Regions from separate parts of the Brevibacillus choshinensis genome, predicted to be linked through region 2. Evidence: riboswitches for the same ligand, from Rfam matches in the RefSeq annotation. Region 2 holds a riboswitch; each other region holds the start of a gene.

The links. Region 2 has a riboswitch for S-adenosylmethionine ahead of JNE38_RS19045 (homoserine dehydrogenase). Riboswitches for the same ligand answer to the same signal wherever they lie in the genome.
Region 1: linked by a shared signal. The riboswitch ahead of JNE38_RS27670 (sugar ABC transporter substrate-binding protein) and the one ahead of JNE38_RS19045 (homoserine dehydrogenase) in region 2 are both predicted to bind S-adenosylmethionine.
Region 3: linked by a shared signal. The riboswitch ahead of JNE38_RS29330 (BMP family lipoprotein) and the one ahead of JNE38_RS19045 (homoserine dehydrogenase) in region 2 are both predicted to bind S-adenosylmethionine.

Annotation. Positions count from the first base shown of each region.
Region 1 covers NZ_CP069127.1:5,531,786-5,535,955, reverse strand. Annotated here, with positions in the region: gene JNE38_RS27680 (FAD-binding oxidoreductase) at 1-783, shown strand, start outside; gene JNE38_RS27675 (ATP-binding protein) at 837-2,087, opposite strand; SAM riboswitch class I at 2,278-2,396, shown strand; gene JNE38_RS27670 (sugar ABC transporter substrate-binding protein) at 2,490-3,509, shown strand; gene JNE38_RS27665 (sugar ABC transporter ATP-binding protein) at 3,582-4,170, shown strand, end outside.
Region 2 covers NZ_CP069127.1:3,774,090-3,778,259, forward strand. Annotated here, with positions in the region: gene JNE38_RS19035 (ornithine cyclodeaminase family protein) at 1-182, shown strand, start outside; gene JNE38_RS19040 (aminotransferase) at 214-1,341, shown strand; gene JNE38_RS19045 (homoserine dehydrogenase) at 1,401-2,669, opposite strand; SAM riboswitch class I at 2,761-2,870, opposite strand; SAM riboswitch class I at 2,949-3,057, opposite strand; gene JNE38_RS19050 (DinB family protein) at 3,184-3,699, opposite strand; gene JNE38_RS19055 (sensor histidine kinase) at 3,729-4,170, opposite strand, start outside.
Region 3 covers NZ_CP069127.1:5,895,346-5,899,515, forward strand. Annotated here, with positions in the region: gene JNE38_RS29325 (ABC transporter ATP-binding protein) at 1-639, opposite strand, end outside; gene JNE38_RS29330 (BMP family lipoprotein) at 736-1,800, opposite strand; SAM riboswitch class I at 2,019-2,130, opposite strand; gene JNE38_RS29335 (methyl-accepting chemotaxis protein) at 2,206-3,684, opposite strand; gene JNE38_RS29340 (DUF3298 and DUF4163 domain-containing protein) at 3,855-4,170, shown strand, end outside.

The DNA of each region.
Region 1 (4,170 bases), 1.8 Mb from region 2:
GGCATCTGCACTTCCTTCCGCTTTCGAACACATCGCATTGAGACGGTTGGGTATGCCGAAATAAGCTGGGATTTACGCGATCTGAAATCGGTGCTGCGAGTCTGGCAGAACTATACCCTTCTTTCCGCTGACAGGCGACTTACACCCACCCTTTTCATGTCTTCCGGAGTACAGCCGCCAGTTTTAATGCAAGGGGTCTTTCTCGGACCGGCTAAAGAGCTGCGAACCTTATTGAAACCGTTGCTACAAGCTGGCACTCCTCTGAAAGTCACCATCGATGAAATCCCTTGGCTAGAAGCTGCAGCCTTAGTATACGCTAGACAGCCGGCGACACCTTTGCCATTCAAGAGTGTCGGACCTTATGTTTACCGTCTGCTTACAGATAAAGGAATCGATAAGATTGAGCGATTTGTTAATGAGCATCCTCCCGATAATACAGCCTCCGTCTTCTTCCATGGAGTGGGCGGGGAAGTAGCCGAAATACCGAGTCATGCTACTGCGTACTTCTACCGCAAGGCATTGTCGAACGTGACTCTTTTTTCTACTTGGAGTAAGCCGGAAGGGGCTGCTAAAGGTATTCGCTGGGTGGAGGGCTTGCGTCTGGCGTTACGTCCTTTTACCGAGGGCATATACGTCAATACCCCAGATCTCTCAATAAAGAACTGGCCCGAAGAATACTATGGCAGTAACTTCGAGCGACTGACACGCGTGAAAGCTAAATATGACCCTACTAACTTTTTTCATTACCCTCAGAGCATTCCCCCAGCTGGAAACGAAATTTGATGAAGCCGGTGTCGAAGTGAAAATCCCCACATCCGCTCTAAGGATCTGGGGATTTACTCTTGATAAGGAAAAGTGATGGAGAATTTCGTGCCTACGTTCGGTTTGCTGTTTACGGTGACGGTGCCGCCAAACGTATGGATGACGTGATAGGAATACGTAAGACCCAAGCCGGTGCCGCTGGATTTGGTGGAAAAGTAAATGGACCCCAGCCGCTTCATTTGCCCTTCATCCATCCCCACGCCGTTGTCCTTGATGACCAGGATCGCTTTGCCTTCCTCCACCATCAGGGACAGGAACACTCTTCCTTTTCTCACATTGGCGCAGGCCTCGATCGCATTTTTGATGAAGTTGACGAGCACCTGCTTGATCTCATCCGGATTGGCCATGATGGTGACAGACGTTTCCGGTGTACGGACCTCCAACTCCACATTGTGCAGGATCGCAAAGGGCGACATCACGGCGCGCATGACCTTCAGCATTTCCGCGACGTTAACGGGCTCATACCGGTTTGTCAGCGGCTTTGAGATCGCGAGATATTCCGAGAGGATCATTTCCGTCCGTTGAATTTCGTCCATACAGATGTTCATGTACTGGGCGTTTTTGGTCAAATCCGTGGGGTTTTCCTGCATTAATCGCAGAAATCCTTTGACGGCCGTAAGCGGATTGCGCACCTCGTGGGCAAGGGAAGCGGCCACGTGGCTCATTGTCTCGATCTTTTCATTCTGTGCATGCTTGATAAAAATTTCCTTGTCCGATACCGATTTGCTGAAAAGGGACATCAATATCCAGATACCGAGTGAATTCTGCAGCGGAATCACAAGAAAGTGATAGGTAAGATTTTCAACAAAGTAGTGGGGGAAATAGAAATAGGTAAGGGTCAGGGCAACAATGGAAAACACCATGCCTGCCGAAATGGTGAAAATCGTTTTCCGGTGAGTTGTTTTATACGATCTGTACATAAGCAGGGACACCACGAAGGAAAAAACGGCAATCAGCATGGCGACGATCGATCCTTCGCCACCCAAATACAATCGATAAATGACAAATTCTCCAAGCAAAATGAGACCTGTCTGGATACCTCCGTAAACAAGCCCAAAAAACATGATGACATACCGAGTGTCAAAAATGACCCCGTCAATGACACTGGAGGCAAAGGTCATCGCGAGGAACAAGCTGATCGAACTGGTGAAGAGGATGAAGCTCCTGCTGAAATTTCTCATCTTGTCTCGGCAGTAGATATTGAACATCACAAAGGGAATTAATACAAAGAAAAATTGAAGGATGACTTCTTTTATTAGGCTCATCGGGCATCTCCACCGCAGACTGACTAACTATCATTTCCCGATATTTCGACACGCCCTTGCATAATCCCTCCCAAATTGTGGGTGTCTTTTGTCAGATGAACGCAAATTTTTAAAAGACCCAGTTGACAGGTGCGAATGCATTGATTATAGTCTGTATATATTAAAGCAAACGTTTCGAAAATAATAACTACTCTTATCCAGAGAAGGCTGAGGGAATGGCCCTATGAAGCCCGGCAACCTAGCACGCGAGAGGACTCTTGCGCGCCAAGGTGCTAACTCCAACAGGTAACGATACCTGACAGATGAGAGGCGGGAAATCGCTGATTTTAGCCTCTTTCTGTTGAAAGAGGCTTTTCTGCTTGACCTTTTCTGCGACGAGTCTATACACAAGGGGGAACATCCATGAAAAAGAAATTGGGTCTTCTGGTCACGCTGGCACTGACAGCTTCTCTCGCTTTGACAGCGTGCGGCAACGGCGGTGGAGCTGGCACGGCTGCTCCAAACGGCGCGTCTGGCGAGAAAACTAAGAAAATTGCGTTGATTATGCGTCAAAATGTTGGGACTTTTTCGGCGCAATACATCAACGGGGTCAAAAAAGAAGTGGAGAAAAACGGCGGCGAGCTGACGGTATTCAATGCGGACACCGATCTGGCGAAAATGGCTTCCAATCTCGATGCAGCGGTCAACCAGCACTTTGACGGCATCCTGATCGACCACGGTACAGCAGAAGCGCTGCAGCAAGGAACGCAAAAAGCGGTAGACAAGAAGATTCCTGTCGTCCTGTTCGACACGGACATCAAAATTCCGGGCGTGCCGATTGTAGCGCAGGACGACCAAAAGCTGGCTGACCTGAGCCTCGAGAAGCTGGCTGCGGACAATGGCAACAAAGGAAACATCGTGAAGATTTGGGTGGCAGGCTTTGCGCCTATGGAAAAACGTCAAATCACGTACGATGCATTCTTGAAGAAATATCCGGATATCAAAGAAGTAGCGGCTTTCGGTTCCGCGACCAACAATACCGCTCTGGATACGCAATCTCAGATGGAAGCGATCCTGAAGAAATATCCGAACAAAGGCGACATCACGGCAGTATGGGCAGCATGGGATGAGTTCGGTAAAGGTGCTACACGTGCGATCCAGCAAGCAGGACGCACCGAAATCAAAGTGTACTCCATCGACCTGAGCGATGAGGACCTGCAAATGATTCAGGAGCCAAACTCTCCTTGGGTAGCGACTGCTGCAGTTGACCCGTCCAACATCGGCCGCATCCAGGCGGAGACCGTGTTCAAGAAAATCAAAGGGGAAGAGGTTCCGGACAACGTCAACCTGACACCTGTTCTCGTGAAACAAGATGATCTGCCTAAGGACAAAAAAGTGACGATGGGCGATCTTTCCCAATACGTGAAAGAGTGGGGCAAGTAAGATCGGATAGAATGGCAGGCGATTCCCGTTGAACGCTCAACGGGAATCTTCCTTATCTAGGGGGTGTAAAGATTGGCAACCTTACAAATGCAAGGAATCGAGAAGCAATTTTCCGGTGTGCCTGCCCTGAGAACGGTGAATTTTGAAGTGAAGGCTGGAGAGGTACACGCCTTGCTGGGGGCAAACGGGGCCGGGAAAAGCACCTTGATGAAAATTCTCACAGGAGCCTATCAGCTGGACGGAGGAACCATTACAATCGATGGACAGCAGGTGTCGATCGAATCTCCGCAGGATGCCAAGGCACTCGGGATCCAATGTGTGTATCAGGAAGTCGATACGGCACTGATTCCCTATCTGAGCGTGGCGGAAAACATTTTGCTGGATCGGCTCGTTCAGGCAAAAGGCTCGGGACTGATCAACTGGCAGCGACTGTACACCGAATCGGAGGAGCTGCTGCGCGGGTTCGGATTTTCCATTCCCGTCAAAATGACCGTCGAGGAATGCTCCCTGTCGGAGAAACAGCTGATTTTGATTGCGCGTGCTACTGTGCAAAAAGCCAAGTACGTGATCTTTGACGAACCGACAGCGCCGCTCAGCACCAAGGAAAGCGAGCGGCTGTTTCAGATCATTGATCAGTTGAAGAAAGCAGGGGTCGGCATCA
Region 2 (4,170 bases):
CCAAAGAGGATATTGTCGCTGAAATCGGAAGTGTCATTCTGGGCCGAACGCCAGGCCGCCTGTCCGATCAAGACATCACTATCTACGACAGTACGGGAATCGCCCTGCAGGATCTGATCACTGCAGACTACATTCTCAAAAAAGCGGAAGAAAAAGGCATAGGTACGGTCGCCCAGCTGTAAGCCCATTTCGGGTCATGAAAAAGGAGGAAGCATGATGGATATTAAGCTGTTTGCAGTAGAAGACTGGATGAACAAGTACGAAATGAGTGCAACCTACAACATTGCAGAGACGTGCGTGGATTCATTGACCATAGAAGAGCTCATCTCCATCGACGGTACCAATCCCGCTGACTTTTTCCGTTCCCTCTATGATAAAAAGCTGACGTACGGCCATATCGAAGGCTCTCCCGAGTTCCGTACTCTCGTCTCCGAGCTGTATGAAACCATCGATTCGAAGCAAGTGCTCGTCATGAACGGAGGCATCGCCGCCAACTTCCTCGTTTTCTATTCGCTCGTGAAGCCCGGCGACCATGTCATTTCCGTCCACCCTACCTATCAGCAAATATATGATGTACCGAAATCTTTCGGAGCTTCCGTTGATTTGCTCCATTTGAAGCCGGAAAACGGCTACTTGCCTGACCTGGACGAGCTGCGCTCCCTCGTTCGGGAAAACACGAAGCTGATCTGCATCAACAATCCGAACAATCCTTCCGGTGCAATCATCGAACGCGAGCTTCTGGAGGGAATCGTGGAAATCGCACGTTCCTGCGGGGCTTACCTGCTGTGCGACGAGGTGTATCGCAATCTTTTGCAGGAGGATGACCTCATCGTCCCATCCGTCGCCGATCTGTACGAAAAAGGGATCAGCACTTCTAGCATGTCAAAAGCCCTCTCGCTGGCTGGACTTCGCCTCGGGTGGATCGCGGCCCCACAGGATGTGATCGAGGAATGCATCAAGCACCGCGACTATACGACGATCAGTGTGGGGATGCTCGATGATATTTTGGCGGTACACGCCATGAAAAACTACGATCGGATTCTTGGACGCAATCGCAAAATCATCAAGGATAACCTAGCCATTCTGGATGCGTGGGTGGCCGGGGAGCCTTCCGTCACATACGTAAAACCGCGTGCAGGTACGACCGCGATGCTGAAAGTGGATCTTCCGGTTACATCCGTAGACTTTTGCAAGGGTCTGCTAAAGGAAACCGGCGCCTTCCTGACTCCTGGCAGCTGCTTTGATTTGGAAGGCTGGGTACGGATTGGCTATGCTTGCGAAACAGAAATGCTTCGCCAAGGACTGCAGAAAGTATCCGAGTACATCCGTTCCATTCGTTAACGAAACAAGGCTGTGGAGATATATTTCTCCGCAGCCTTTTGCATTCTGTAGGACGTGCTTCACTCAACGCTTCCTAGCAAGGGGAAGCATCGGACCTGCAAGCCAAAATCCGACTGTAACAATTCCTCGTGCTCTGCACGCATGCCGCTGGTGATCAATCCGGCACGCAGAACTCCTCCTAGGTCGAACTGTACCTTGAGCTTGTGTACGTCCACTCCCGCGTGACGCAAAAAGTGCAAAACGCGATCGGGCGTCGCCGCAGGTGCGGAGCCTTCCAGGTAACAGAGGGAATGGTCCCCGTTTTGCTGGGTTACCGAACCTGTCGCCGCCTCCGTTTCCTTCCACTCCGGATGCGGAGTGAACGGCTGTGTCAGCAGGTAAGCCAGGTCCTCCACGACTGCACTCGCAGTCGGCAATTCCCCTGCTCCTCTGCCTGTAAACAGAAGATCTCCCACAATATTCCCCGACAACTGCACAGCATTGAACGCGTCCTGGATTTGGGCCAGCGGATGGTTCGTCGGCAGCATGGTCGGCTCTACCGATAAGCGAATGCCTTCCGGAGCCTGCTGGGCCTGGGCGATCAGCTTGATCCGATACCCGAGCTCACTCGCGATGCGGATCTGCCCGGAGGTTAGGTCTGCAATGCCCCTCCTCTTCACCTCGGCGAGCGGCAGCGACTCTCCGTAGACGAGCTGAGCTAAAATGTACAATTTGTACATCGCATCAAAGCCTTCCACGTCCGAGCGAGGGTCCGCTTCGGCATAACCCAGCTCCTGCGCCTGTCTGAGAACCTCCTGGTACGGCAGCTGCTCGGTCTCCATTTTCGTCAAAATGAAGTTGGTCGTGCCGTTCAGGATACCGCGCACGCCGTTGATGTCATTGGTGCGGAGGAATTGGCGCAGAACGCTGAGGATGGGAATCCCGCCCGCTACACTCGCTTCATAAGCCAAATGGACCTGATGACGATTGGCCAGATCCACGAGCTCGGTTCCTCTTTTCGCTAGCAGCTCCTTGTTGGCTGTGACCACATGACATCCCTTTTCAATCAAAGCGCGGACATAATCATACGTCGGCTCGACTCCACCCATGACCTCCACCACAATGTCCACATCACTCTTGAGCACTTCTTCAAAGTCAGTGGTCAGCACAGATCTGTCAAGCTCCACGGCTCTTTCCTTTTCCGAATCGCGCACCAGCGCTTTGACGATCTCGATCCGTTTTCCCAAGCGTGAGGAAAGCTTCTCCTGTTGGGAGCGGATGGTTTTGATCACACCGCCACCTACCGTTCCCAATCCCAACAGCCCTACCTTAACAACTCCAGCACTCATCTCATTCACCCCATCAGCAGTCTGTCAAACAAAACAAACAAAAAACCTTCTTCGATAAGAAGAAGGTTGGTTGGCATCGCTGCATTCCCTCTCCTTATCTCCCAGGACGCAAGCATCCTGCAGGAATTGGCACCTTGTCACCTACTACGTGACGGTTGCCGGGCTTCATCGGGCCAGTCCCTCCACCTCTCTGGATAAGAAAGTATGTAGTTTTGAAGAAATCAAAAAAACCTTCTTCGATAAGAAGAAGGTTCTCATTCACGTATACGAGTGACCCGCTTCTTATCTTTCGAGACGTACAGTCTCGCAGGAATTGGCACCTTGTCACAAACTTCATGACGGTTGCCGGGCTTCATAGGGCCAGACCCTCCACCTCTCTGGATAAGAACTAGTATGCTGTTGAAGTTTATTCTAAGAAATTCCATCCGATCCGTCAACACAAAATTCACGCTATTTCGGAACGAATGCACCCAAGCCGCCCTGAATGATTGAAGCGAAACTGGCGGAGCTATTTCTAGAGATGATATCTTTCCGAAAGAAGCTTGCGGTGATGGAGCTCATGGCCCGCGATGATGTAGGCCAATGCCCTCGCCGAGAGTTCGCTGTTATTGGCAAGCCCCCTGCGCGTCCAGGCTTCCTCGGGCACCCCATTTATGAGGGCAAGCGTGGATCCGCGCACCGCCCGGAACTCCTCCAGCAGCGCTGACATCGGACGCGAGTCAAAGGAGCCCTGAAGCACATAAGCCTCATCTTCATATCCGGCCAAAGGAGTCTCGTCTCCTCTGGCAATCCTCAGCAAACGATAGCTCATGATTCTCTCCGTGTCGATGAGATGTCCGAGCACTTCTTTTACCGACCATTTTCCAGGAGCGTAACGGAAAATCTCCTGCTCATTTGTAAGACCAGAGAGCATCATTGCGGTTTCCTCCAGCTGACGGGATAACCATTCTGGCAAACTCCCATCTGGAACCAGAGCAATGTATTTCCCATAGTAAGCGGCGTATTCGTCACTTGTCGGCCGATTCATCATCTTATCTTCCTCCTTTTGATTGGTTGCGATCAACCCGTACTGGCAGCCGGCGCCTCCTCTTCAAAGTCATACAGCGGGAGTGATATGGTAAAACGAGTCCCCGCTCTCGGCTCGCTTTGAACAGCTACAGAGCCCCCGATAGCGCGAATCACCTGAAAAGAGTAGGTCAATCCGAGGCCAGTGCCGCTTGATTTCGTAGAATAATAAATAGACCCGAGTCGACTGATCTGGTCAGCACTCATTCCCACTCCGTTGTCCTTGATGATCAAAAGTACGCTTCGGTCAGCCAGATTCAGACTGATTGACACCTTGGCATGCGGAATTTCCACGCAAGCTTCGATCGCATTTTTTATAAAATTCATGAGTACCTGTTTGACCTCATCCCCATTTGCGATGATCCATACAGGGACCACCGGCTTATGCTCCAGCTCGATCTCAACATTGCTCATGATGGCATAAGACGACATGACG
Region 3 (4,170 bases), 2.1 Mb from region 2:
CAGCACGGTGATCCGATCCGCTACTTCCATGACCTCCTGCAGCTTGTGCGTAATCAGGATGACGCTTTTCCCGCTCGCTGCAAGATTCCGGATCGTCTGCAGCAAATCTTTGACTTCCAAAGGAGTAAGCACAGCGGTCGGTTCGTCCAGCACGATAATTTCCGCCCCTTGGTAGAGCACCTTCAAAATCTCTACACGCTGCTGCTCGCCGACCGAGCAAGCGGACACCTGTGTCAGGGGATTGATGGGGATTCGGTACTCCTCGCTCAAGGCACGCACCTTTTCTACCGCTTCCTTGCGCCGGAAGAATCCCGCCTGCTTGGGTTCGTACCCAATCACAATGTTTTCCGCTACCGTAAAATCTCCAAAAAGCATGAAGTGTTGATGCACCATGCCAATGCCGTTCCGAATCGCGTCGTTCGGCCCTCGGAATGCGACCGGCTTGCCGTTCAGCAGAATCTCGCCTTCTGTCGGCTGCTCCATCCCGTACAGCATGCGCATCAGTGTCGTTTTTCCCGCTCCGTTCTCCCCGACGATGGCATGGACCTCGCCTGCTTCCAGGGTGAAGGACACTTGATCGTTGGCCGTAAATTCTCCGTACTTCTTGGTCATCTGCTTCATTTCCAAGCGATGCGCCATTCCCGCTCCTCCTTCTTTTCACGTTCCTCCCGAATACACAAGCGACCGACTACACAGCTGTAGTCGGTCACCTAAATGCACGAGTGCTGCCAGCTATTAGAACGAGTCAGGAACTTTACGTGTGCCTGCTACGATCTCGTCATTGATAGCCTTCACTTTATCGATCACTTCTTGGCCGATGAACGGGTTCAGCGGCGTTTTGCTCTCGTGGGTCACATAGGTTACACCCACGCCTTTTTCTTTCAATCCGTAGGTCACTACACCTGGCTTCAGGTTGCCTTCGACAAAGGACTTCACGGTTTCGTACGCTGCCGCATCGGTGCCTTTCAGCTGAGAGAGCACGATGTGAGCGGGATCGATGGATGTACGGTCTACGTCTTGACCAGAAGTGTAGAAGCCTTTTTCCTTCGCTGCCTCAAACACGCCCAGATCGCCAACCGCTGCCGCACCGTTAATGATGTCGGCGCCTTTGGATGCTTGGAGCAAAGCCAGCTCTTTCGCTTTTGCCGGGTCAGAGAAGCTGCCCACGTAGTTCACGAGGAACTCCGCGTTCGGATTTGTCGCCTTCATCCCCTCTTGGAATCCACCTGTCCATTTTTTCAGGAGAGGAATATCCATCGCTACGACCATGCCGACTTTGTTGGTTTTGGTAGCCAGTCCAGCAGCCGCCCCCATCAGATAGGCAGCTTCCTGCTCACGGAAGGTAACGCTGCGGACGTTTGGCAAATCAACTACGGTATCGATAATCGCAAAATTGCGATCCGGATTCTCTGCCGCTACTTTTTTCAGCGCATCTTCTGCTTCAAACGAAGAAGTGATGATCAGATCATAATTTTCTGCCACTGCGACGCGAAGATTTTCCTCGATCGCTCCATGGTCCGTAGACTCGATGCTTTTTACTTCTGCGCCAAACTCCTGGCCGGCTTTCTTGGCACCTTCATCCATTTGTTGAAAGAACGGGTTGACACCGATTTTCTCCGGCAGGATCAGGGCAATGCGTTTTTTCGCCGCTCCCTCTTGTCCTGCTGCTTGTCCTTCTGCTTTTTCAGCAGGAGCGCTGCCTCCTGCCGGAGAGCTGCCTCCTGTCGGAGAGCTGCCTCCCGCCGAGCATCCAGCTGCCAGTACGGCGAATGTGGTCAAAGCCAACAATAGTTTCTTCATGGTGTACCCCTCTCTATCTAGAGCCTCTAAATTCGTTTTTATCTATTCACATATGTAATGTACGGTTTTTATACCAAAAAATCAATATAAATTACGTACATTTCACAAAAAAATACAGTTATCGTTCGTTTTTGCTGTCGCATTTTCTCTTTTTCACTTGCGCTAGACAAATAAAAAACTCTTCCCTGAGGAAGAGTTTACGTCCGGAACGGTCCTCTTCCTCATCTTCCAAGACATTCTCCCTGTCTTGTAGGAATTGGCACCAGTCTGTACATGTACAGTGGTTGCCGGGCTTCATCGGGCCAGTCCCTCCGCCGCTCTAGATAAGGTAGTATTTTGATAGGATTTTAATTAAATCAATTCTAGCAGAACGAAACAAAAATGCAATTATTATTTCTATTCCCTCTAATCCTTTGCATGAAACGTCTGCTGGAGGCGATGGGACAACGCGTTCAGCTCTCCCAGCTCCTCTGTGATTTCCCGCACCTTTTGATGCTGATTTTCCGCAGTAGCGAACAGCTCCTCCAGATTGGCTACCGACTCCTCCGTAACGGCTGTAATGGTAGACATCTCAGCCGCTACTTCCCCTGAGCGCATTTTTACTCTGTCCATGCTGGAGCGAACATGCTCTGCCGCAGCCAAGAAGGTAACCATCCCTGCGCGTACGGCTTCGATCGATGCGACGGTTTTGACTGCCAGCTCTTGCCCTTTGGCGACAGATCCCTCTCCCGTGCTGATTTGTTGGACAGCATTTTCGCTTTCCTGATGGAGGGATTTTAAGATCTCGGTGATTTCCTGCGTCGCAGTGGCACTTTGCTCAGCCAGCTTGCGCACTTCGTCAGCCACGACTGCAAAGCCTCGTCCATGCTCACCAGCCCGCGCCGATTCGATGGCTGCATTCAGCGCCAGCAGATTGGTCTGTGTGGCAATCTGGTTGATCGCCCCGACAATTTCCTCTACGCGATTGGCTTGGCGATTGAGCTGGTGGATTGTCGAAGCTGCAATCGTGACGGCCTGAACGATTTGTTCCATCTGCTGGGATAGCTCGTTCATCATCCCGATGCTCTCCGCCAGACGCAAATTGCTCTGGTCGGATTCGATCTTCATCGCGTTCGCCTGAGTAGTCACCTCGACAATTTCCTGATCGATCGACTGCACTTCCTCCTCGATCTTTACGGTGGAGTTTGCCTGAGACTCCATGCCAGTGGCGACTTCCTTGAAGGCGATCATCATGTCGTCCGTGTTGCGCTTGGTTCCCTCGGCATGTTCATGCACATGTTCAGTTGTACGGTCGAGCTGCTCGGTCATCACTTTGATGTGTCCCAGCATCTCAGCCAGTCGCTGCTCTTTTTCCTCGGCTTCTTTTCTTGCCGTGTTTGCTTTTCTAAGCGAGGCTTGTCCTGCCAGACAGAGGTACGTCACCGCCGCCATCATCATCAGGATGGCTACGATTCTCACCTCGAGATTGACTGCGTTGAAATTCCCGGTAAATATCTGGTAGGTTCCGGTGTAATAGCCCACTAACGTGACAATGATCTCGGTGATTCCCGCAAAAACGACCAGCTTCCAGTCTAAGTAGGCTGCCAAAAATCCCATGATGATAAATGCCAGAAACGCTATTTCCTGGTACGAGCTAAAATGATCGAAAGAGATGGCATAAAACATGAGTCCAATTGCAACCAGATAACGAATAACGGCGCTGTCTTTGCGGATGAAATAATACGGCGATACGATCAAGGTCACCAGCAACCCTAACGAACTGACGAACCAGAAGTTCACATTTTCCTGGAATGCAATCAGCCCGGCCATCCATAAATGATTCCATAGAACAAAAATCATGAAGCCTTCCTTGTTGGTCAAGGTACCCTTCACCAGCTGAATCATCCTGTATCCCTCCTTGCCCTCTATTGGTAATATCGGATTCTTTTCTCATTATAGATGGAGAAATGTTCCTCTATCTGTGAAAAAACTGCGAACGGTAGAAACCACTTCGCCCAAATCGGAATACGCTGATACGACAGATACCTATCTTTTGAATGGAAAGGACGAAAAAAGTGGAATTAAACCGTTTACCCGTCACGATCTTGACGCGTACGATCAAGAATCCTTCCACCACCATCTACTACCCTCAGCTGTCCGGACTATCCAACCACCAGGCTGAGCAGCAAATCAACCGTTCCCTGCTGCAAACCGTCCATGGCCTCATTCACGAGCAGCAGAGAGTCCAGGTCCAGGGAAATACCCAGATGCAAGGCACCTACGAGATCAAAAACAACCAACGCGGCATCGTCAGCGCCACTCTCACCAACTATGCCTATACGCCGCAAATGGCACATGGAATGACGTTTCTCGGATCGGTCTCCGCTGATG